Regions from separate parts of the Viridibacillus sp. d25.2 genome, predicted to be linked through region 1. Evidence: a T-box and tRNA genes for the amino acid it is inferred to sense, from the RefSeq annotation. Region 1 holds a T-box; the other holds one or more tRNA genes.
The links. The T-box of region 1 lies ahead of proS (proline--tRNA ligase). A T-box ahead of a tRNA ligase gene usually reads a tRNA of that ligase, here a tRNA-Pro.
Positions count from the first base shown of each region.

Region 2: it encodes a tRNA-Pro, which carries the amino acid that the T-box ahead of proS (proline--tRNA ligase) is inferred to sense. The anticodon was not compared.

Region 1 is NZ_CM196652.1:445,125-456,976, reverse strand. Features, by position in the region: gene ACZLO7_RS02330 (MMPL family transporter) at 1-981, shown strand, start outside; gene ACZLO7_RS02325 (IS1182 family transposase) at 1,122-2,891, shown strand; gene ACZLO7_RS02320 (alpha/beta hydrolase) at 3,052-3,657, opposite strand; gene ACZLO7_RS02315 (hypothetical protein) at 4,316-4,783, opposite strand; gene ACZLO7_RS02310 (histidine phosphatase family protein) at 4,830-5,369, opposite strand; T-box leader at 5,451-5,650, shown strand; gene proS (proline--tRNA ligase) at 5,691-7,121, shown strand; gene ACZLO7_RS02300 (NUDIX hydrolase) at 7,509-8,129, opposite strand; gene ACZLO7_RS02295 (AI-2E family transporter) at 8,139-9,218, opposite strand; gene ACZLO7_RS02290 (LTA synthase family protein) at 9,427-11,280, shown strand; gene ACZLO7_RS02285 (M3 family oligoendopeptidase) at 11,435-11,852, opposite strand, start outside.
Region 2 is NZ_CM196652.1:1,085,469-1,097,320, reverse strand. Features, by position in the region: gene ACZLO7_RS05465 (dipeptidase) at 1-508, opposite strand, end outside; gene ACZLO7_RS05460 (MFS transporter) at 554-1,756, opposite strand; gene ACZLO7_RS05455 (TraR/DksA C4-type zinc finger protein) at 1,983-2,474, opposite strand; gene ACZLO7_RS05450 (MerR family transcriptional regulator) at 2,569-3,330, opposite strand; tRNA gene ACZLO7_RS05445 (tRNA-Glu) at 3,825-3,896, opposite strand; tRNA gene ACZLO7_RS05440 (tRNA-Ser) at 3,901-3,991, opposite strand; tRNA gene ACZLO7_RS05435 (tRNA-Asn) at 3,997-4,071, opposite strand; tRNA gene ACZLO7_RS05430 (tRNA-Ile) at 4,082-4,158, opposite strand; tRNA gene ACZLO7_RS05425 (tRNA-Gly) at 4,166-4,239, opposite strand; tRNA gene ACZLO7_RS05420 (tRNA-Phe) at 4,244-4,319, opposite strand; tRNA gene ACZLO7_RS05415 (tRNA-Asp) at 4,351-4,427, opposite strand; tRNA gene ACZLO7_RS05410 (tRNA-Met) at 4,431-4,507, opposite strand; tRNA gene ACZLO7_RS05405 (tRNA-Ser) at 4,539-4,631, opposite strand; tRNA gene ACZLO7_RS05400 (tRNA-Ile) at 4,655-4,731, opposite strand; tRNA gene ACZLO7_RS05395 (tRNA-Met) at 4,748-4,821, opposite strand; tRNA gene ACZLO7_RS05390 (tRNA-Ala) at 4,858-4,933, opposite strand; tRNA gene ACZLO7_RS05385 (tRNA-Pro) at 4,952-5,028, opposite strand; tRNA gene ACZLO7_RS05380 (tRNA-Arg) at 5,033-5,109, opposite strand; tRNA gene ACZLO7_RS05375 (tRNA-Leu) at 5,139-5,227, opposite strand; tRNA gene ACZLO7_RS05370 (tRNA-Gly) at 5,234-5,308, opposite strand; tRNA gene ACZLO7_RS05365 (tRNA-Leu) at 5,334-5,418, opposite strand; tRNA gene ACZLO7_RS05360 (tRNA-Lys) at 5,438-5,513, opposite strand; tRNA gene ACZLO7_RS05355 (tRNA-Thr) at 5,526-5,601, opposite strand; tRNA gene ACZLO7_RS05350 (tRNA-Val) at 5,617-5,692, opposite strand; rRNA gene rrf (5S ribosomal RNA) at 5,702-5,817, opposite strand; rRNA gene ACZLO7_RS05340 (23S ribosomal RNA) at 5,951-8,880, opposite strand; rRNA gene ACZLO7_RS05335 (16S ribosomal RNA) at 9,065-10,617, opposite strand; gene ACZLO7_RS05330 (DMT family transporter) at 10,907-11,809, opposite strand.

The DNA.
Region 1 (11,852 bases):
GATGCACGTACTTCTTTTGAGAAGCTACAAAAAGAGTTTGATTTAGGCAAAAATTCCACAGTTTATCTATTAGCAGAACGTGAAGATGGCTGGGGTTCTAAAGCCGGTTTAAATGAGCTCTTAGAGTTGCAACAAGCATTACAGAAGGATGCTTTAGTACTCGATGTGAAGACCATTTTTACGGAATCCAAAATCAATCACGTTGATGTTTGGCAACAAAGCATGAAAAACCCCTCTGCTAGTGAACAACTAAAACCATTGCAAGAAACATTTATACATGACAAACAGTTATTTATCCCAATTACACTGGATGCTAAAGGAGCTTCTACAAAAGCACAAGATTGGGTACGGAAGTGGTCGGATAAAGATTTAAATATAAACTTTAAACTTGGTGGAGAAGCTAAATTTAATCAAGAAATTTTTGATGAAATTTCAAATAAAATCATCGTAGCCTTATCCATTATCATAGTTTCAACATTTTTTATTCTAATGCTTGCATTTCGTTCTGTATTAATTCCGATAAAAGCGATTTTAATGAATATAATTGGTTTATCATCTGCTTTTGGGATTCTCGTTTATATCTTCCAATATGGAAGTTTTGGAATAGAGGAAGGGACAATTGTATTGATCATACCTGTTATCACGTTCTGTCTTGTATTCGGCTTAAGTATGGACTATGAAGTATTCCTTATTTCAAGAATTCAAGAAGAGTATGAAAAAGGTGCGAGTAATACACGCGCTACGATTGACGGACTTACCTCTACAAGTAAAATCATTACATCTGCTGCATTAATTATGATTGTTATTACCGGAGCTTTTGCCTTCACTGATGTAATGCCCGTGAAGCAAATTGGAGTAGGTATAGCCATAGCAATCGCTATAGATGCTACGATTATACGTTTAATGCTTGTACCCAGTCTTATGAAATTATTAGGTGACTGGAACTGGTGGATGCCGTTCCAAAAGAAAAATCATAAATAAAAAAGAGGGGCTGTCCCAAAAGTCGGTGAAAACCGACTTTTGAGTGCAGCCCTATTTCTTTAAATTTAAATACAAAAAAATCGCCTTTTCTTGTAAAATGTAAGTGACAAAACAAACAATTACGGAAAGGGCGATTTTTTATGAGCAATCCAAAGACTACTAACGAAAATTATAACATGACTCAAACAACGCTTCCACTAGAAATTGGGGAAGAAACTCTCGTTTCTAGAAATCAAAATGAAAACCCTACATTCATTCCATATAATAACCAACAAAGTATATGCCTCTTCGATCTTCAAGACCTTATTCCAATTAATCATATTGCGCGAGTAGTGGATGAAATGATCGAAGGAATAGACGATGAATACTTCTTCGAACCATACAAAGGTGGTGGTCGCAGTGCATATCATCCTAAAATGATGGTAAAAGTCCTTCTCTATGCGTATTCGCAAAAAGTATATTCTTGCCGAGAAATCGCCAAATTACTGAATGAAAATCTCCCAGCAATGTGGCTAGCTGCGATGCAAAAACCAGATTATCGTACAATTAACCGTTTCAGAACATCGTTTATGGTTGAACGAATTCAACTATTATTTGAAAAAATGATTCATCAACTTATCGAACAAAAGTATATAACAATGGAAAACTACTTTTTAGATGGCACAAAGATTGAAGCTAACGCTAATAAGTATTCTTTTGTATGGAAAAAAGCAACAACTCGTTTTGAAGAAAAACTGAAAGAGAAAATTGATGAGACTTATCAATTTATTCAATCTGTCGTAAAAGGGGATGAATGCTCTATCGTGAGTGAGGACAACCAGTCCTCTATTACGCCAAAAGAGAAGCTAGAACAAGCAGAAGAGATTCTTACACGCCAAATCAGCAAGCAAACCAAAGAATTCCAAGATGAAACAGAACCAGAAGCCCGAAAGGAAAAACGTAGAAAGTTAAGCGAATCCAAGAAACTCAAAAAGCAAATTCGTGAAGATTTTCGTCCACGCCTTGAAAAGTATGAATACCAACAACAGTTATTCGGTGAGCGCAATAGCTATTCTAAAACGGATACCGACGCCACATTCATGCGGATGAAAGAAGATCACATGCAAAATGGACAATTAAAACCGGGTTACAATATACAAATGGCAACAGAAAATCAATTCATTCTTTTTTATACTCTGCATCAACGTCCAACTGATACACGATGCTTTATTCCACATTTGGAAGAATTGAAAAAATCATCCGTTCCGTTCCCAAAAAACGTCATAGCAGATGCCGGTTATGGAAGTGAAAGCAATTATCTCTATTCAATGGACCAAGAATTTCAGGCATTGATTCCTTATGGCACATTTTTAAGTGAACAAAAACGAAGTTATAAAAAAGACATTCGTCATGCAAGTAACTGGGTTTACAACGAACAAGATGATACATACATATGCCCTAACAATCGAAAAGTACCTTTTAAACGTTATTCTACACGTACAGATAAATATGGTTTTTCACGAGACTTCAAAATATATGAATGTGAAGATTGTACAGATTGCCCATTGAAAGCACAATGTTCAAAATCTAAAGGGAATCGACAGATTCACTACAATACCGTTTATGAAGAACTCAAAGCAAAAGCACAAACTAGCCTTTGGTCTGAACCAAACGCACAAATTTACGCTCGACGGAAAATCGAGGTAGAGAGTGTATTTGGTCATATCAAGGGCAATCGGTCGTTTCGTCGATTCTCACTTCGAGGTTTAGAAAAAGTGAGAACGGAGTACGGCATTGTGGCAATGGCCCACAATTTACTGAAAATAGCTGGAATCCTCCAGCTATTTTCACCAAAACAGAGAAAAACGAAAAAAGTTCCAAAGAAAAACAGTACGTTTTTCTTTGGAACTTTTATTTTAGGGACTTATTAGACAGCCCCTTAGACTTTAGACAAACTCGAAGAAATTCGAGTTCAACTACGGTTCTATTTTATATTAAAAAGACCGTTGATTTCCGCTGCGGCGGACGCCAAGTTGCTTCGTCGCTATGCTCCTGCACATACTGAAGCAACCTGTTAATAATCAGGTTGCTTTAAAAGTGATTAGCATACCAAGTTTTTGCTGCATTTAATTCATCGTGTGTTAATTGATGACCGTAATCACTCCAATATACTTCTACTTCTGCACCAGCTGATGTTAATAACCCTTCTAAATCTTTTGATTCTTGAGGAGGGCACATATAATCATTTTTTCCAGCACCAATCCAAACGGGAAGCTGTGACAATGCCGGTACTTTAATGTCTCTTCTTGGAACCATTGGATGATGCAAAATAGCACCTTTCACAATTGACCCATTATGAAATAACAAACTACCTGCAATGTTTGCACCATTTGAATAGCCGATTGCTACTACATTATCGCGATTAAAGCTATATTGTGTTGCTGCATTATCGATAAACTCAGCCAATTCCTCTGTTCGAACCTCTAAATCGGCCATATCAAAAACACCTTCTGCTAAACGTCTAAAAAAACGCGGCATTCCATTCTCTACAACATTTCCTCGTACACCCAAAAGTGAAGCAGTTGGATCAATCTCTTTCGCTAAAGCAATTAAATCATGCTCATTACCACCAGTACCGTGCAGTAATAACAACGTGGGCTTACTATCATCAGTACCTTTAATAAAAACATGTTGCATGGAGAATCCCCCTATCTATGTTCTATAATGAATATCTTGAATTCGAGATAATTATAGATTGAACAGTACTAGGAGTCAATGAATATGCTTTGGAACCTTGTGTTGGATGATTCTTATAAAAAAATTGAATTGAAAGGACAATCAATATAGCTACAATTATCACGACACTTATTAATGCAATAACTGTTTTTTTGCCAGACATAAATTTCCCTACTTCCTTTAGCATTCCTTTGCGAGAACTATCCGATCTCGACATTGTATGCCATTTTCAAAAATTTATTCTTTATAATTCTTTGTAAAATAATCATGTTCATTTGGATCAAGCGGTATCCACATTTTTGATACAGCGCCAGTTGACCGATGCTATGGTTACTAATTGCAATTAAAATTGACGATGACCACTAGCTATCGATTCACTAATAGCGTACTGGACAAACGACTTACCGAAGATTTATCCTTGTCACTTTTCTGCTGCAGCAACGTTCATTATTTCAATAGTTTCTCTTTTATGAGGCAACAAAACGACCACCCCAACATACTCACCCAACATACTCGCGATATAACAATTACCATCATGAATATATTGTGCAATCATGTGCTCAGACGGATCAAGTCCATTGGTGATCGTTCAGTTACCGCAAATAAACGCTATGTTAACTCATTTTTTAGACGGCTTAAAGCCTTCAGAATATAAATAGTTTTCCGCATCTTCTTGTGTTCCGAAGCTTTCCTCTAAATTGAAGCCATGATAAACATTCCAGAAAGGATCTTCTTCTACTAATAGAAGTTGGTCGTCATTACGGTTACGCCAACTTTGTTCAATTCTTACTTCAGGAACTACTTCATCAACTTCAGAAAGATACGTAAGGGAATCTTCAATAATTTCACGCAGCTCTTGCTCAGAGAAATCACGAATATTTACTAGACCGCGGTCATCTGCTTTATAGCGTAGTAAATCTCCTACGTAAACAAAACCATTACCATTTGGATGTAATTTTTCTACTACAATTTTTTTCTCATATTGGCTACCATCAAAGTGATAATTTAATCGTTTCATCGAAATTTCTTTACGTGTTAATTGAGGGAAACTTTCGATGATCGCTTGTTTTTGTTCAAATGTTAACATAATTAACTCCTTTTTCGTTTGCATTCATCTTTTAGTATAGCATTTTTTATTCATCAATTCGCTTTATAGCAACATCTTGTCCATCTTTAGTTAATAAAAATACATCGGGGTTTCTCATAGCTTTCCAACCTGTGAAGCCAAAATCCGGATTGTATTTTGTGATGAGTAAGGATAAAATATTGCCATGTGAAATAATTGCGGAATCCTCAATAGATGACTCGAATAGTTCTTCAATCAATTGTTCAATTCGTGTGACTGCTTCTTTGCTTGACTCTCCACCTATGTATTTCAAGTTTTCATCAAGAAAGGTTTGTTCCAACTTTTCAATCCAATCATCAAAATTTTGTGTACTTAATATGCGTTCAGTTAATCTTTCATCCTGTTCAATTTCTATTTGCACTTTCTTGGAAAATGGTTCTATTGTTTGGATTGCTCTTGTAAATGAACTAGAAATAATTCTTTTTATATCGTATTGCTGTAATCTCTCTGCTAACTTTTTAGCCTGTTCAATACCCTCAACCGTTAACGTCGCCTCTACTTCTTGACCCATAGCCTTACAATGGCGAATAATATAAATTTTCTTCATTAACAATCCCCCACTCTTTTGAATATTATTATAAATCATTGACATACTATTCGGACAATATTATAATCACAAACAACAATAATTGAAACAAAGACAAGGATTAGTAGAGAATGGTCTGTTTTTAAAGAGAGAGGATTGATTGCTGGAAGATCCTTATTTACAGCTTCTTGAACCTACCTTTGAGTTCATCATTGAAAAATGATGCGGCGACAGTCGTTAACATGTTTGAGAGTAGAGCTTCGCTTTAAATAAGGGTGGTACCGCCGTAATGGGTCCCTTATTTAAGGCGGAGCTTTTTATTTTTAGGAAGAGGTGTTTATTATGGCAAAACAATTTGTAAAAGATGTAACAGCAATGGATGAAGATTTTGCACAATGGTATACAGACGTTGTGACAAAAGCTGATTTAATCGATTATTCAAGCGTTCGTGGTTCTATGATTATCCGTCCATATGGCTATGCATTATGGGACAATATCAAAAATGAGCTAGATGCAAAACTAAAAGAAACAGGTCATGAAAATGTCTATATGCCTCTTTTCATACCTGAATCCCTTTTACAAAAAGAGAAGGATCACGTTGAGGGATTCGCACCCGAAGTGGCATGGGTTACGCATGGTGGAAATGAAAAATTACAAGAGCGCTTAGTTGTACGTCCAACTTCAGAGACGCTATTTTGCGAACACTACGCTAATATAATTCATTCTTATCGCGACTTACCAAAGCTTTATAATCAGTGGGCTAATGTCGTACGTTGGGAAAAAACGACACGCCCATTCTTACGTACACTTGAATTTTTATGGCAAGAGGGCCACACTGCTCACGCTACTCAAGAAGAAGCCCAAGAAGAAACATTACGTATGTTAAATGTGTACGCTCAAATTTGTGAAGAGTACTTAGCAATTCCTGTATTAAAAGGTCAAAAAACAGAGAAAGAAAAATTTGCAGGTGCTGAATCAACTTACACAATCGAAACACTAATGCATGACGGGAAAGCACTACAATCTGGAACATCTCATAATTTTGGAGATGGTTTTGCACGTGCATTTGATATTAAATATCTTGATAAAGAAGGAAAACAACAATTTGTTCATCAGACATCTTGGGGTTTCACGACACGTATTATTGGTGCACTTATTATGGTTCATGGCGATAATCGTGGTCTAGTTGTTCCTCCACGTATTGCGCCAACACAAGTAATGATTGTACCAATTGCTCAACATAAAGAAGGCGTACTAGACTTTGCTTATGATTTAAAAGAACGTCTTGGTAAAGTGGCGCGAATTGGAATTGATGCCAGTGATAAAAAACCTGGTTGGAAATTCAATGAGTACGAAATGAAAGGTATACCGTTACGTCTAGAAGTAGGGCCAAAAGACATTGAAAATAATCAAGTGGTTTTAGCTCGTCGTGACTCCGGAGAAAAAATTATCGTGCCACTTGATGAACTAGAATCAAAATTACCATCATTACTAGAAGAAATTCAAAATGATTTATACAATAAAGCTCTAAATCATCGTAAAGAAAATACATTTACCGTTCAGACATTTGATGCATTCAAAATTCAACTTGAAGAAAAACAAGGATTCATCAAAGCTATGTGGTGTGGTAATCAAGCTTGTGAAGATAAAATAAAAGAAGAAACAAGTGCAACTTCACGTTGTATACCATTCGAACAACAACAGATCTCAGAAACATGTATCTGTTGCGACAAACCAGCAGAAAAAATGGTCGTATGGGCAAAGGCATACTAAATGCTGAAGGCGCTCGTATAGCTGCGAGGTCGTTGGAAGGCGGAAGCCAAAGTCGCTCTTAGACTTTGAGCGCCCGACTGAAACGACCCAAGCAGCTAGCGCCTGAAGCTGGATAATTCTAAATGCTGAAGCGGCCCGTTCAGCCCCGACAAGCACTGGAAGGCTCGAATCAAAAGCATCACTTCAGCTTTTGACCGAGAGACTGAAGTGACCTCGAGGGGCTGGCCGCTGAAGCTGGATATGCTGGTTAAGGTATACAACCTAAGTTCGCGACGTCCTGTCGCAACGGTTGCATGACCAACATCCTGTTGGCCCTAGTCACCCATGCAATAACCGCTTAACTTAAAAAAGAACAAAAAAGCACGTTGCAAACGCAACGTGCTTTTCTTATAGAGCCTCACTTAATTTAGCCAATACATGATCCATATAAGATGCATTATGCTCAACAAAATCAGCGTGTGTAGCATTTTTCACAAGAGGTACTTTCTCTCCCTCTTCATTTACTTCAAAACCTTCGACATATAAGGTACTACTCCTACCCGAGTAAAAATCATGCACTGTTCTAAGCTCTGCTCGAACGATGCCAGCAACTTCTTCCTCTTGCAATTGGAATCCATCAAAGTCTGTATCACTAAACGCATAGTACACATGTGCAAATTCCATATCAATCATCGGTGGCTGTTGGATACTTGTTTCAAATACTCCGAGCTTTTTCATATCATTAACCGTAAGTGGGAGACCAAGCTCTTCCTGTAATTCACGAATACCATCCTCAGCTCGCTCACTCGCTAGTAAATGCCCAGCCGCTGTAATATCAAACTGACTTGCATAATCTTTCTTACAAGCACTTCTGAGTTGAAAATAAAGATAAAACTGTCCTTCTATCTTACTAACAAGCCAGCAATGGAAAGTCTCATGCCATAAACCTTTTGCATGAACCTCCGCTCTAGTTGCCTCACCGATATGTTCATGGTTTCTATTAAATATCCTTAATAGTTCACTATCCATTGCGATCACCTAAACATTTTTCGTGGCGGCTGAACGGATCGCTTTTCTATGTTCATAAATATTTTTCACAATAACTTTCCCAACAGCATAAGCTGGTACACCTAATAAAATGCCTAGGAATCCAGCTATGTTACCTGCGGCTAAAATAATTGTAATTACAGTGAGTGGATGTATATCTAGTGATTTCCCCATAACATTTGGAGTAATTAAATTACTATCAATTTGTTGTGCGACTAATGTGACTACGCACACCCAAATGGCTAGCTTTGGATCTTGTAAAAAGCCAATTATTAGCGCTGGTACAAAAGCAATCCATGGCCCAATGAATGGAATAACATTCATAAAAAATGCAAAAACGACTAATAACAACGCGTAATCTAATCCAATAATTAAATAGCCGATATACATCATAGTTGCTAATAACAAACTGATTAGCAACTGTCCTTGAATATACGAACGAAGTACATCATCTATATCTCCCAATGTTTTCTTAATCCATTCACGACGATTCCCAGAAAACATTTTATAAATTGATGGTGCAAATTTTTCGTGATCCTTCAACATGAAGATAAAGAAGAATGGCACTAATATTAAGATAAATGTCCACGAAACAATTGTTTGTATTAATTGCACTAAAAATACGCTTGTCAACATTGCATACTTTTGTATAGAGTTTGCAACCCTATCAATCGCTTCATTTACTTGTGGAGGTAAGCTTCTACTATTATCTTGAATATAGTTTGCCATGTTCATAATTTCATGCGCAAGATTTGGTGCACTCTTTACTAAATTATTCGTTTGCTCTGACACAGAGGGGGCAATCATTAAGGCAAAACCACCAATAGCTGCTATTAAAGCGAGGATAATAGTTAAAATACTCGCCCAACGCGGAAGTTTACGCTTTTCTAAAAAACGCTGAATAGGTTCTGTTATGTAATATAAAATTCCGCCAAGTAAAAGCGGTGTGAAAATTGCGCTCGCAATAATAATCACTGGATAAAACAAATGTTGAATTTCTAAAAAATACTTAACTATTAATAAAGCGAGTAATAAACCCACGCCTGCTTGAAACCATAATTTTTTCGTCACAAAAATTCACTTCCTTATCGCCTAAAAGGCCCATTTTATCATTAAGTATACGATATCTTATACTGGAAATGAAATCTAACAATTACAATAAAAAATATAATAATACAATAATCCTAAAAAAATTAAGTAATTTCAGAGACATTGGTTGATTTTCCAGTTGGGTGTTGTTACGTTAATTAGTAGAACTTTACATAAAGGTGATGGTGTAATGAAAAACAATTGGGCTCATGTAGCCAGGAAATATTTACTACATCCATATACTCTCATTCTCATCGTATTACTTGTGAAAATAATCGCATTTCGTACGGTGATTTTCCACAACCGCTCTATAACACAAATTGTGTTAATAGAGTATCCAATGTGGGCTTTGGCACTGACACTTGTCGTCGTGTTATTTAAAAAGCGCACATGGCTTGCTATATGGATTTTTAACGCTATTTTATCTACATTATTTATCGTCATACTGTACTACACTCGGTATTTTTCAACATTACCTTCATATTATGATGTCAAGCAAATTTACCAATCTCATTCAGTCGGAGGAACCGTTGCCTTACTTGGAACCCCTTATGACTATCTATTTTTCTTGGACATTATTCTAGTACTTCCTTTGATTCGCTATTTTACAAAAGACAAACAGTCACTACACTATAATGGAGCTAGAAAAGGGCTACTTACCCTCACATGTATTTGTGTCATAACGACAGCACTTGCATTTAGACAACCACTTATTGACGTATCTTATTTCGCCAAAGAAAACGGTTACTTGCAATCGCAGGTTGTTCAACTCTATGCACGGAGCTTTGGTATCGCACTCGCTACTAAAGAAAAGCTAAGCGATGCCGATCTTGAAAAACTAAAAGGCAATGATTATGTACCATTTAACAAACACAATACATTTGGAGTTGCCAGAAACCGCAACGTCTTTGTAATTCAAGTAGAATCATTACAAAACTTTGTTATTAATCGTAATATTAATGGACAAGAAATCACACCTAATCTTAATAAATTATTAAAAGATAGTGCATATTTCAATAATGTTTACCAACAAATCGGTGCAGGTAACACTTCAGATGCAGAATGGGTTATGCATACAGGACTTTATCCTGAAGGAATGGATCCTACTGTTAACTTGTTAAAAGATACTGAAGTTGCATCCTTGCCACAAATGCTAAGTTCTAAAGGTTATGGTACAGCGACATTTCATGCAGATGATATATCGTATTGGAATCGTAATAAGCTATATCCCGCACTTGGTTTTGAACATATTTATACCTCTGAGGATATTCCAGAACAGCAAATTATCGGATTTGGCCCTGCAGATGAAGTAACATTCCATTTTGCTGAATCTCAAATTCAAAGCTTGTTGCATCAATACAGGAAAATTTATGCAAATATTATTACTCTAACTAGCCATACACCATTTAAGATGCCGGAAGAGTATAAATATCTAGAATTACCAACAAACTTTAATGACACTTATGTCGGGAACTATTTACAATCAGTTCGTTATACAGATAGGCAAATTGGACAGTTTGTTGCTAATCTAAAGCGTTTAGGACTATATGATAATTCTGTTATTCTCATTTACGGCGATCATTCTGGTTTACATGGAAAACCTGTTACAGAAAAAGACCAAGTACTATTGGAAGATTTGCTTGGTCACCCTTACAATTTCAACGATAGATTCATAGTACCTGTTCTATTTACGGCGCCTGGTATTTTTGACAGTGAGCAGATTACACATCTTGGTGGACAAACAGATTTAATGCCTACACTATTGAATTTACTAGGCATTGAACCTACTTCACAGCTCATAGGACACAACTTATTCCAATATGAACATAATCTACTCGGTATGCGGTATTACTTGCCAGGGGGCTCTTATATAAGTGATCACACGATGTATATCGCACCGAGCGCCCAACACCCCGCGTCATTGTTGATACGGGAAACAATGGAAAAGGCAAAACTCACGAATCGTTCACAGAAAAACATTAATAATACGTTATCAATTCTGCAATATTCCGATCAACTACGTCGAGAGCAAATCGGACAATAAGAAAAAAGCCTTATTGAATATCAAATTCAATAAGGCTTTCCTTATGCATATATAACTCTTTCCTTTAACTTTTCACTTCAACACTCTTATTCATTTCTAATAAAGTAAGATTATATACTTATAAAACGTAAGTGGAAGGTTTACCGAATATCATTTACAATTTGTCATCCTCAACTGTATTTAGGTATTCTTCAATCGAATCAATAACAGATTCAACACAACCTTCTTCAAATGGTGATACTAGATTCGCTTCCGCTACAAGTTTAGTGAAAGATTGTGAACCGCCTAATTGGCAAAGGTGGATATAATCTGCCCATGCTTCCTCATGATTTTCTCTTGAACGTTTCCAAAATTGGAATGCACAAATTTGCGCTAGCGTGTAATCAATATAGTAGAACGGGCTAGCATAGATATGAGCTTGACGCTGCCAGAAACCACCTTGCTCTACATACTCAATACCATCATAGTCACGATGAGGCAAGTAAATTCCCTCTATTTTCTTCCATGCTGCCTTTCGTTCTGCTGGTGTCATTTCAGGGTTCTCATAAACAATATGTTGGAACTCATCTACT
Region 2 (11,852 bases), 640 kb from region 1:
CATCTATAAGAATATCACGCTCATTTAATAATGCAACTACCTCTTTTGCAAAATTTTTCAAACCTAAATTAGGGTCATTTTGTGCACCATAAGCAACTGCATTCTCATTATTCCAAGTGAGTCCAACTAGTTTCACGCCAGCGTCCAATATCGCTTGTAATTTGAACAGATCCGCTCCGATGGTATCACAACCTTCTAAAGTTAAAACCGCTCCAATTTCACCTTCTCGAAGCGTCTCTATTTGACGCCAATCTGTAATATGTACCATCTCAGGATTAGGTGCAAGAACTTGCGTTTGAAATAATTCTATTTGGCGGAGTGCCTCTAAATACTTTCTACTTTGAGGTACATCCTCGTCAACGAAAATCGCAAAAAACTGTACTTTTACTTTTCCTTTTTTTAAGCGTTCTAAATTTGCTTGTAATTGTGGTGCATTGCTAAAATTAATTGGTTCTTCAGCAATAGATAATTTCCACAGCACATCACAATGTAAATCGATAATATTCATCTCTCGGTCCCCCATTAGCTTTCTTACTGCACATATTATACATGGTTACGATGTTTCAGCATAATATCTCTGATTAGGCTTTTGAAATACTTGAGTACACAATATTAACGACAATAGGACTGCAATTGCAGAAAATCCTATCGTCACTATTTGTAAAGAGAACCATTCAGCTAGAGCACCAATGATAAAAGTAAATGAAATTTGTAAAATACTTAAGAACATCGCCGTTACACTACCGAACCGCCCCATAATTTCTGTTGGCACATTTTTTTGATAGAACGTATCATACCCTGAGTTGGCGAATGACATAAAGAATCCTAAAAAGATAAACGCTGCAGTTGCAGACCAAAATCCTATAGAACTATAAAATAATAAATAACCAACTGTTGTCATTAACATTCCTATTGCAAAGTAGGTTTGTAATGATATTTTTTTCACTAGCATTGCTGATACAGATGCTCCAATAATTGAGCCTATTCCTGTAATACTGACAATCATTCCGTACATTTTATTAGATAATCCCAAGTTCTGTTTAATAAACGTTACCTCCTGTGAATCTAGAGAAAAAGCAATCATTAAGGCAACCTGAAATAATAAATATATTTTTATAAAATAATGATCTTGTTTTATATATAGCTTAACCACTTGCCAATCCGCCATTATCATTTTCAACGTAATTGGTTCTCGCTTTATTGTAGTTTCAATTTCGACATTTGGTAATAGATAAATACAAACCGCACACAAGAAGAATGTAATTGCATTAATCACAACACATATGGTCGTACCAACTGTTGCAATTAGTATTCCTGCAAGAGCTGGCCCTATTAAAAAAGAACCTGAATTCAACATACTCATGATTGAATTAAATCGTCGACGATCTTTTTCCTCTACAAATTTAGTAATATAAAAGGTCGAACTTGGCCCAAAAAACGAACTTGCCATATTCGCTATAAACAATATGGCATAGACAGTCCATATTGATCCCATAAAAGGAACAAGTAATACAAGTAAGCCACGTATCACATCTGAAAGTATCATTAATCTTCTCTTATTCTGCCTATCAATAATGGAGCCTGCAAAGAAATTAGTCAGTAATTTTGCAACAGGCCCCACAATATAAATACCTGCGACTGCTGCAGCTGAGTTCGTCATATCAAGCACTAATACATTCAAGGCGATTAAATAAATCCAATTACCGAAGAATGAAACGCCAATACCGCTAAGTAATAGAGAATATTTTTTCCACATCCCTATATCAACACCCCTTTGTTGTTAATCAAATGATGAAACTGCCTTCTTTCTGTATTTACTTTATTCACTATAAAAAACTATTTATTTCCATTTTACATTTTATATTACCAATTATGTATATATAATATTAATAAACTGCTCCGAAATTTTTCTGATATCCATATTTCTGTCAAATCCCTAAGTACAAAAAAAAGAACTGTATCACTACAGTTCCATCATAACTTTATTCAATTTGATCAGCTGGTGAATCTGAGGAACCATAAGACTCTACTTCTTGGAAGCTGTCTTCATAATCAACGATTGCTCTTGATTCATTAACAGGCTGTTCCGTAGAAGCGTTCAGTACCTCTTCTTCAACGGGTCTATCTTTCGGCACCTTATTTTCTGGTGCATGATCTACACATGTTAGAGCTGTAGGCATAACTTCTAATCGACCGTGTGGAATATTTTCTCCACATACAGTACATTTCCCATAAGAGCCATCTTCTATTGACTGTAACGCTGCTTGAAGCTTTTCAATTTGTTCATCGTTATGGTCTTCTATTGCCATTTCAGTTACTTGATCTGTTAATTCTGTTGCTTGGTCTGCAGGATGATTATCATAATTGGATAACTCCGTTGATTCTGGAAGCTCATGTGTATATTTTCTTCCCTGCAACACATATAATTCATCTACCATTTGATTTTTTAAACTTTCATATTTTGTGTTTGTCATTTAATTCCTCCATTGATATAACCTATTTATTATTATTTCCTATATTTTTTAAATCAAACATAAAAAAAGAGTGCTGCTTTTTGCAGCACCCTAATTATTCATTTTGAGTATATATTAATATAGCATCTCTTAAGAGTTGCGCTGTTCCTGTTTGCTCTTTGTCATAATAGCTCGTAAATCGTTCATCTGCTATATACATTTCTGCAAGTCCTGCATGTGCCTCTTTACTATACTTTGGCCAATAATACATTAACCATCGCTTATGTGTCTCGGCAGCACGCTGAGCTACATTACTATCAGGTCGACCAGTTTGCATTGCTTGTTTTAGTAAATTCATCACTTCTTGCTCTAATGCTTGCACTTCTTCATATTGCTGTTCCGTCATATGCTTCACTTTTTTATTTGAAGCATCAACTGTAGTATCTCCATAATTTCGCCGTATCTCTTGGCCATATTGTTTTTCATTATCTATAATCATCTTTTCCTTTAAACCTTCAAATTTTTCTTCATTTGACATTTGAATTCCTCCATTCATTGCACTGATCGTTTTAGTTACTGTTGTAATCATGACATCCAATTGTTGGCGCTTCTCCATTAATGCTTTGTAATGCTCCATTAAAGCGTTCTTATAGTCAAAGTCCTTGGCAGTTACCATCTCTTTTATTACTTCTAATTTAAAACCTAATTCACGATAAAATAAAATCTGCTGTAACAAATCAATCTCTTCTTGACCATATATACGATAGCCTGAAGAATTTATACGAGCAGGCTTTAACAATCCAATATCATCATAATAACGCAAAGTTCTAGTACTCACTCCAGAAAGCTGAGCAAGTTTTTGAATCGTCATTTCCATCTCAATTCCCCCCATATCTTTACTATATAGTTTGACGTAACGTTAAGGTCAACAGTTACTAAATAAAAAAATCTAAGTATCAGCAAACAGCGATTACTTAGATTTTCTCTTCATATATTTATGAAATTTTTCATTTTATCCAATTGTAAATTTACTGCTATTTTCTTTTTCGTAGTTTACAACAATTGCATTATTTCATTCTTAAATTGCTCAATCAATTATGCCTCGGCATAATTGCGTCCGGAATCGGCTGTGCTTGCACAAAGAACTCCTTTCCGATTCCATGACATCCGCCGGAGGCTTTAACTTCTTTCAGCGGGTGTTTGGACACCCGCTGAAAAGCAGCTTAAATCCGCATTCATCTCACCACCTATAGAGGTGGGAGACTTCTGCTGAAAGATGTTAAATAATATATAACTAACGCCTATTAATCTTACTTCTAAACACAAAAAAACCTTTAGAATCAAATATGATTCTAAAGGTTTTTCAAAGTATGACCCCTACGGGATTCGAACCCGTGTTACCGCCGTGAAAGGGCGGTGTCTTAACCGCTTGACCAAGGGGCCTATATGGCGGAGAAGGAGGGATTTGAACCCTCGCGCCGCTTACGCGACCTACACCCTTAGCAGGGGCGCCTCTTCAGCCACTTGAGTACTTCCCCATATATGGCTCCGAAGGTAGGACTCGAACCTACGACCGTCCGGTTAACAGCCGGATGCTCTACCACTGAGCTACTTCGGAATAATTTTAATGGTGGGCCTAAATGGACTCGAACCATCGACCTCACGCTTATCAGGCGTGCGCTCTAACCAGCTGAGCTATAGGCCCATAAAATTGGAGCGGGTGAAGAGAATCGAACTCTCGACAACAGCTTGGAAGGCTGTGGTTTTACCACTAAACTACACCCGCATCATGGTGGGTCAGGACGGAATCGAACCGCCGACACTTAGAGCTTCAATCTAATGCTCTACCAACTGAGCTACTGACCCATGATGATTAATGAAATATTTTTTTAAAAAATGGCGGTCCGGACGGGACTCGAACCCGCGACCTCCTGCGTGACAGGCAGGCATTCTAACCAACTGAACTACCGGACCATTTGGTTGCGGGGACAGGATTTGAACCTGTGACCTTCGGGTTATGAGCCCGACGAGCTACCGAACTGCTCCACCCCGCGATAATGATATTATGAAATTAATTTTTAAAAATGGAGGAGGAAGAGGGATTCGAACCCCCGCGCGGTATGACCCGCCTGTCGGTTTTCAAGACCGATCCCTTCAGCCAGACTTGGGTATTCCTCCAAAAAAATATGATGTTGTGTAGATGGTGGACCTTGCAGGACTCGAACCTGCGACCGGACGGTTATGAGCCGTCTGCTCTAACCAACTGAGCTAAAGGTCCTTTAGTTTGGTTAGTATGGCGGCAGAGGGGATCGAACCCCCGACCTCACGGGTATGAACCGTACGCTCTAGCCAGCTGAGCTACGCCGCCATGATGATATTTAATTTATTGATTGTAATAATAAATTGGTGGAGCCTAGCGGGATCGAACCGCTGACCTCCTGCGTGCAAGGCAGGCGCTCTCCCAGCTGAGCTAAGGCCCCATAGGGTTAAAGTATTAATGGTCGGGAAGACAGGATTCGAACCTGCGACCCCTTGGTCCCAAACCAAGTGCTCTACCAAGCTGAGCTACTTCCCGTTAATGGCGCGCCCGGCAGAAGTCGAATCCACAACCTTCTGATCCGTAGTCAGACGCTCTATCCAATTGAGCTACGGGCGCATTTATATCACGTGCATTATGTTAAAAGATGGTGCCGAGGACCGGAATCGAACCGGTACGGTAGTCACCTACCGCAGGATTTTAAGTCCTGTGCGTCTGCCAGTTCCGCCACCCCGGCATATTTTGGAGCGGAAGACGAGGTTCGAACTCGCGACCCCCACCTTGGCAAGGTGGTGTTCTACCACTGAACTACTTCCGCAATATGCTGATAAACTTAAATATTATGGTGCGGGTGAAGGGAGTCGAACCCCCACGCCTTGCGGCGCTAGATCCTAAGTCTAGTGCGTCTGCCAGTTCCGCCACACCCGCATATAATTTTCTTGAAAAATGGTGAGCCATGTAGGATTCGAACCTACGACCCTCTGATTAAAAGTCAGATGCTCTACCAACTGAGCTAATGGCTCATATGAAATGAATGGTGCCGGCGAAAGGAGTCGAACCCTCGACCTACTGATTACAAGTCAGTTGCTCTACCAACTGAGCTACACCGGCATGATTTATTAAAAATGGTGGAGGATGACGGGATCGAACCGCCGACCCCCTGCTTGTAAGGCAGGTGCTCTCCCAGCTGAGCTAATCCTCCATATTGTCCGCCTAGCAACGTCCTACTCTCACAGGGGGAAACCCCCAACTACCATCGGCGCTAAAGAGCTTAACTTCCGTGTTCGGCATGGGAACGGGTGTGACCTCTTTGCCATCGTCACTAGACTATTTTCTTAAGGACAAGAATTATTATATCATCTTTTTTAAAGATTAGCAAGTGTTTTTTTGCTATTTTAGAAAAGTTTTTTTCTTGTTCTCTCAAAACTGGATAAATTACATTGAAGTTTGTTAAGTAAATTTGGTTAAGTCCTCGATCTATTAGTATTCGTCAGCTCCGTATGTCGCCACACTTCCACCTCGAACCTATCTACCTCATCGTCTTTGAGGGATCTTACTTACTTGCGTAATGGGAAATCTCATCTTGAGGGGGGCTTCATGCTTAGATGCTTTCAGCACTTATCCCGTCCACACATAGCTACCCAGCGATGCCCTTGGCAGAACAACTGGTACACCAGCGGTGTGTCCATCCCGGTCCTCTCGTACTAAGGACAGCTCCTCTCAAATTTCCTACGCCCACGACGGATAGGGACCGAACTGTCTCACGACGTTCTGAACCCAGCTCGCGTACCGCTTTAATGGGCGAACAGCCCAACCCTTGGGACCGACTACAGCCCCAGGATGCGATGAGCCGACATCGAGGTGCCAAACCTCCCCGTCGATGTGGACTCTTGGGGGAGATAAGCCTGTTATCCCCGGGGTAGCTTTTATCCGTTGAGCGATGGCCCTTCCATGCGGAACCACCGGATCACTAAGCCCGTCTTTCGACCCTGCTCGACTTGTAGGTCTCGCAGTCAAGCTCCCTTATGCCTTTACACTCTACGAATGATTTCCAACCATTCTGAGGGAACCTTTGGGCGCCTCCGTTACTCTTTAGGAGGCGACCGCCCCAGTCAAACTGCCCGCCTGACACTGTCTCCTACCCCGCTAAGGGGCATGGGTTAGAAGTTCAATACAGCTAGGGTAGTATCCCACCAACGCCTCCTCCGAAGCTAGCGCTCCGGAATCTCTGGCTCCTACCTATCCTGTACAAGCTGTATCAAAATTCAATATCAGGCTACAGTAAAGCTCCACGGGGTCTTTCCGTCCTGTCGCGGGTAACCTGCATCTTCACAGGTACTATAATTTCACCGAGTCTCTCGTTGAGACAGTGCCCAGATCGTTACGCCTTTCGTGCGGGTCGGAACTTACCCGACAAGGAATTTCGCTACCTTAGGACCGTTATAGTTACGGCCGCCGTTTACTGGGGCTTCAATTCGCACCTTCGCTTGCGCTAAGCACTCCTCTTAACCTTCCAGCACCGGGCAGGCGTCAGCCCCTATACGTCACCTTACGGTTTTGCAGAGACCTGTGTTTTTGCTAAACAGTCGCCTGGGCCTATTCACTGCGGCTCTCTCGGGCTTTCACCCTACTAGAGCACCCCTTCTCCCGAAGTTACGGGGTCATTTTGCCGAGTTCCTTAACGAGAGTTCTCTCGCACACCTTAGGATTCTCTCCTCGACTACCTGTGTCGGTTTGCGGTACGGGCACCTTTTACCTCGCTAGAGGCTTTTCTTGGCAGTGTGAAATCAGGAACTCCGGACATACGTCCTCGTCATCACAGCTCAACGTTATAGAAATGGGATTTGCCTCATTTCACGCCTCACTGCTTGAACATGCATAACCAACAGCATGCTTACCCTATCCTACTGCGTCCCCCCATTGCTCAAATGGTAAATAGGTGGTACAGGAATATCAACCTGTTGTCCATCGCCTACGCCTATCGGCCTCGGCTTAGGTCCCGACTAACCCTGAGCGGACGAGCCTTCCTCAGGAAACCTTAGTCATTCGGTGGACGGGATTCTCACCCGTCTTTCGCTACTCATACCGGCATTCTCACTTCTAAGCGCTCCACCAGTCCTTCCGGTCTGACTTCACAGCACTTAGAACGCTCTCCTACCACGGACATCTAAGATGTCCATCCACAGCTTCGGTGAATTGTTTAGCCCCGATACATTTTCGGCGCAGCGTCACTCGACCAGTGAGCTATTACGCACTCTTTAAATGATGGCTGCTTCTGAGCCAACATCCTGGTTGTCTAAGCAACGTCACATCCTTTTCCACTTAACAATTACTTTGGGACCTTAGCTGGTGGTCTGGGCTGTTTCCCTTTTGACTACGGATCTTATCACTCGCAGTCTGACTCCCGTGCATAAATCACTGGCATTCGGAGTTTGTCTGAATTCGGTAATCCGGGATGGACCCCTAGTTCAAACAGTGCTCTACCTCCAGGATTCTCTATCACGAGGCTAGCCCTAAAGCTATTTCGGAGAGAACCAGCTATCTCCAGGTTCGATTGGAATTTCTCCGCTACCCACACCTCATCCCCGCACTTTTCAACGTACGTGGGTTCGGGCCTCCAGTAAGTGTTACCTTACCTTCACCCTGGACATGGGTAGATCACCTGGTTTCGGGTCTACAACCACATACTCATTCGCCCTATTCAGACTCGCTTTCGCTACGGCTCCGTCTTCTAAAACTTAACCTCGCATGTAATCGTAACTCGCCGGTTCATTCTACAAAAGGCACGCTATCACCCATTAACGGGCTCTAACTACTTGTAGGCACATGGTTTCAGGATCTATTTCACTCCCCTTCCGGGGTGCTTTTCACCTTTCCCTCACGGTACTGGTTCACTATCGGTCACTAGGTAGTATTTAGCCTTGGGAGATGGTCCTCCCAGATTCCGACGGAATTTCACGTGTTCCGCCGTACTCAGGATACACTCAAGAGAGAATGAACTTTCAACTACAGGGCTGTTACCTGCTCTGGCGGGCCTTTCCAGACCGCTTCGTTTAACTCATTCCTTTGTAACTCCATATAGAGTGTCCTACAACCCCAAGAGGCAAGCCTCTTGGTTTGGGCTATTCCCGTTTCGCTCGCCGCTACTCAGGGAATCGATTTTTCTTTCTCTTCCTCCAGGTACTTAGATGTTTCAGTTCCCTGGGTCTGCCATCAAGACGCTATGTATTCACGTCAAGATACTGCTCCATTACGAACAGTGGGTTCCCCCATTCGGAAATCTCCGGATCAAAGCTCACTTACAGCTCCCCGAAGCATATCGGTGTTAGTGCCGTCCTTCTTCGGCTCCTAGTGCCAAGGCATCCGCCATGCGCCCTTAATAACTTAACCTAAAAGTTAGTTATTAAGCCTAAAAAACTTAATAATAAAAAATGTGTTACTTAATTTGCTTCAATGTCGTTTTATCCAGTTTTCAAAGAACAAGGTTTTGAAGATCATTTTACAATGAGCCTTCAAAACTGAACGCAAGACGTTAATCGACAGATCCAAGATCTGTTTCCGTAATTATCCTTAGAAAGGAGGTGATCCAGCCGCACCTTCCGATACGGCTACCTTGTTACGACTTCACCCCAATCATCTATCCCACCTTCGGCGGCTGGCTCCATAAAGGTTACCTCACCGACTTCGGGTGTTACAAACTCTCGTGGTGTGACGGGCGGTGTGTACAAGGCCCGGGAACGTATTCACCGTGGCATGCTGATCCACGATTACTAGCGATTCCGGCTTCATGTAGGCGAGTTGCAGCCTACAATCCGAACTGAGAACGATTTTATGAGATTAGCATACCCTCGCGAGTTAGCGACTCTTTGTATCGTCCATTGTAGCACGTGTGTAGCCCAGGTCATAAGGGGCATGATGATTTGACGTCATCCCCACCTTCCTCCGGTTTGTCACCGGCAGTCACCTTAGAGTGCCCAACTAAATGATGGCAACTAAGATCAAGGGTTGCGCTCGTTGCGGGACTTAACCCAACATCTCACGACACGAGCTGACGACAACCATGCACCACCTGTCACCAATGTCCCCGAAGGGAAAACTCTATCTCTAGAGCGGTCATTGGGATGTCAAGACCTGGTAAGGTTCTTCGCGTTGCTTCGAATTAAACCACATGCTCCACCGCTTGTGCGGGCCCCCGTCAATTCCTTTGAGTTTCAACCTTGCGGCCGTACTCCCCAGGCGGAGTGCTTAATGCGTTAGCTGCAGCACTAAGGGGCGGAAACCCCCTAACACTTAGCACTCATCGTTTACGGCGTGGACTACCAGGGTATCTAATCCTGTTTGCTCCCCACGCTTTCGCGCCTCAGTGTCAGTTACAGACCAGAAAGTCGCCTTCGCCACTGGTGTTCCTCCAAATCTCTACGCATTTCACCGCTACACTTGGAATTCCACTTTCCTCTTCTGCACTCAAGTCTCCCAGTTTCCAATGACCCTCCACGGTTGAGCCGTGGGCTTTCACATCAGACTTAAGAAACCACCTGCGCGCGCTTTACGCCCAATAAATCCGGACAACGCTTGCCACCTACGTATTACCGCGGCTGCTGGCACGTAGTTAGCCGTGGCTTTCTAATAAGGTACCGTCAAGGTACGTTCAGTTACTAACGTACTTGTTCTTCCCTTACAACAGAGTTTTACGATCCGAAAACCTTCATCACTCACGCGGCGTTGCTCCATCAGACTTTCGTCCATTGTGGAAGATTCCCTACTGCTGCCTCCCGTAGGAGTTTGGGCCGTGTCTCAGTCCCAATGTGGCCGATCACCCTCTCAGGTCGGCTATGCATCGTTGCCTTGGTAGGCCGTTACCCCACCAACTAGCTAATGCACCGCGGGCCCATCTAGTAGTGACAGCCGAAACCGCCTTTCAGCATTTTGCCATGTGACAAAATGGATTATTCGGTATTAGCCCCGGTTTCCCGGAGTTATCCCAATCTACTAGGTAGGTTGCCCACGTGTTACTCACCCGTCCGCCGCTAAATCAGAAGAAGCAAGCTTCTTCATCATTCGCTCGACTTGCATGTATTAGGCACGCCGCCAGCGTTCGTCCTGAGCCAGGATCAAACTCTCCATAAAAGTAGTTTGAAAGCTCATTAGCTTTGCTAGCGTATCATCCGAAGATGATATCTATTTTTGTTTTGATCCACCAACAGAGTTGATGTCCAAAAACATTTATTGATTAACGTCTTGCATGTTCAGTTTTCAAGGTTCATTTTGTCGTCGTTTCTTAGGCGACTTCAATATCTTATCATCATCTGTTTTCTTTGTCAATTACTTTTTTGAAAAAGTTTTTTGAGATGTTGTATTCATATTTTGTAGCACGTCTTAACGACATTTATTACTATACAACATCTTATTTTAAAAATCAATAGTTTTTTCGAAATAACTTTATTACCTTTTTTTCATCAATTACAAACAGCATAATACCAGCTATTACAATCACTCCTCCTATTACTTGAGTAACCATTAGTTTTTCATCAAATATAATGTAGGCTAAGATTGCCGCTCCGATTGGTTCAAATAGAATCGCTATTGAAAGTCCATTTATGCTCACCCATTTTAAGGACCAATTGAAAAGATTATGTCCTAACAAATTAGGTACCACAGCTAATAATACAAACCAAAACCAATCAATTGCCGGATACGGACCAAATGATCCCCCTTTTATAAGAACATAGATGAATAAAGTAATCGTACTAGCCGAATAGACAATCATTGTATAGGTCATTAAAGATAATCTTTGTCGGATATCTTGTCCGAATAATAAATACCCGGTCACTAACACACAAGCAACAAGCGCAAGCATATCACCAAAAAAAGCTGAACCACTTACCTTTAAATCCCCCCAACCAATTAATACGCAACCCATTATTGCAATAAAACCAGATGACAGCGTTTTTAAAGAAGTTTTTTCTTTAAAGAAGAAATACGTTCCGGCAAAAGCAAAGATAGGTTGTAAAGCAACAAGAACTGTCGAACTTGCTACCGAGGTGTAACGTAATGATTCAAACCATAGAATAAAATGAAACGCTAAAAAAATACCCGCAATAATTGAATATAGCCAATCTCTTCTTTTTAATTGGCGTATTTCATGCGTATATTTCATAAAGAATAATGGAGACATTAATAAAATAGAGAAAAGCATTCGATAAAATGCTATGACACCAGAATCTGCATCAGCTACAAGCTTAACTAAAATAGCAGAGGCAGAAACAGAAATGACACCTATGATGATCGGGATGTACGGATGAATAATAGGTTTTTCCAATTAGCCCACTCCTATAAAAAGTAAATTTCTCCACCTACATAGT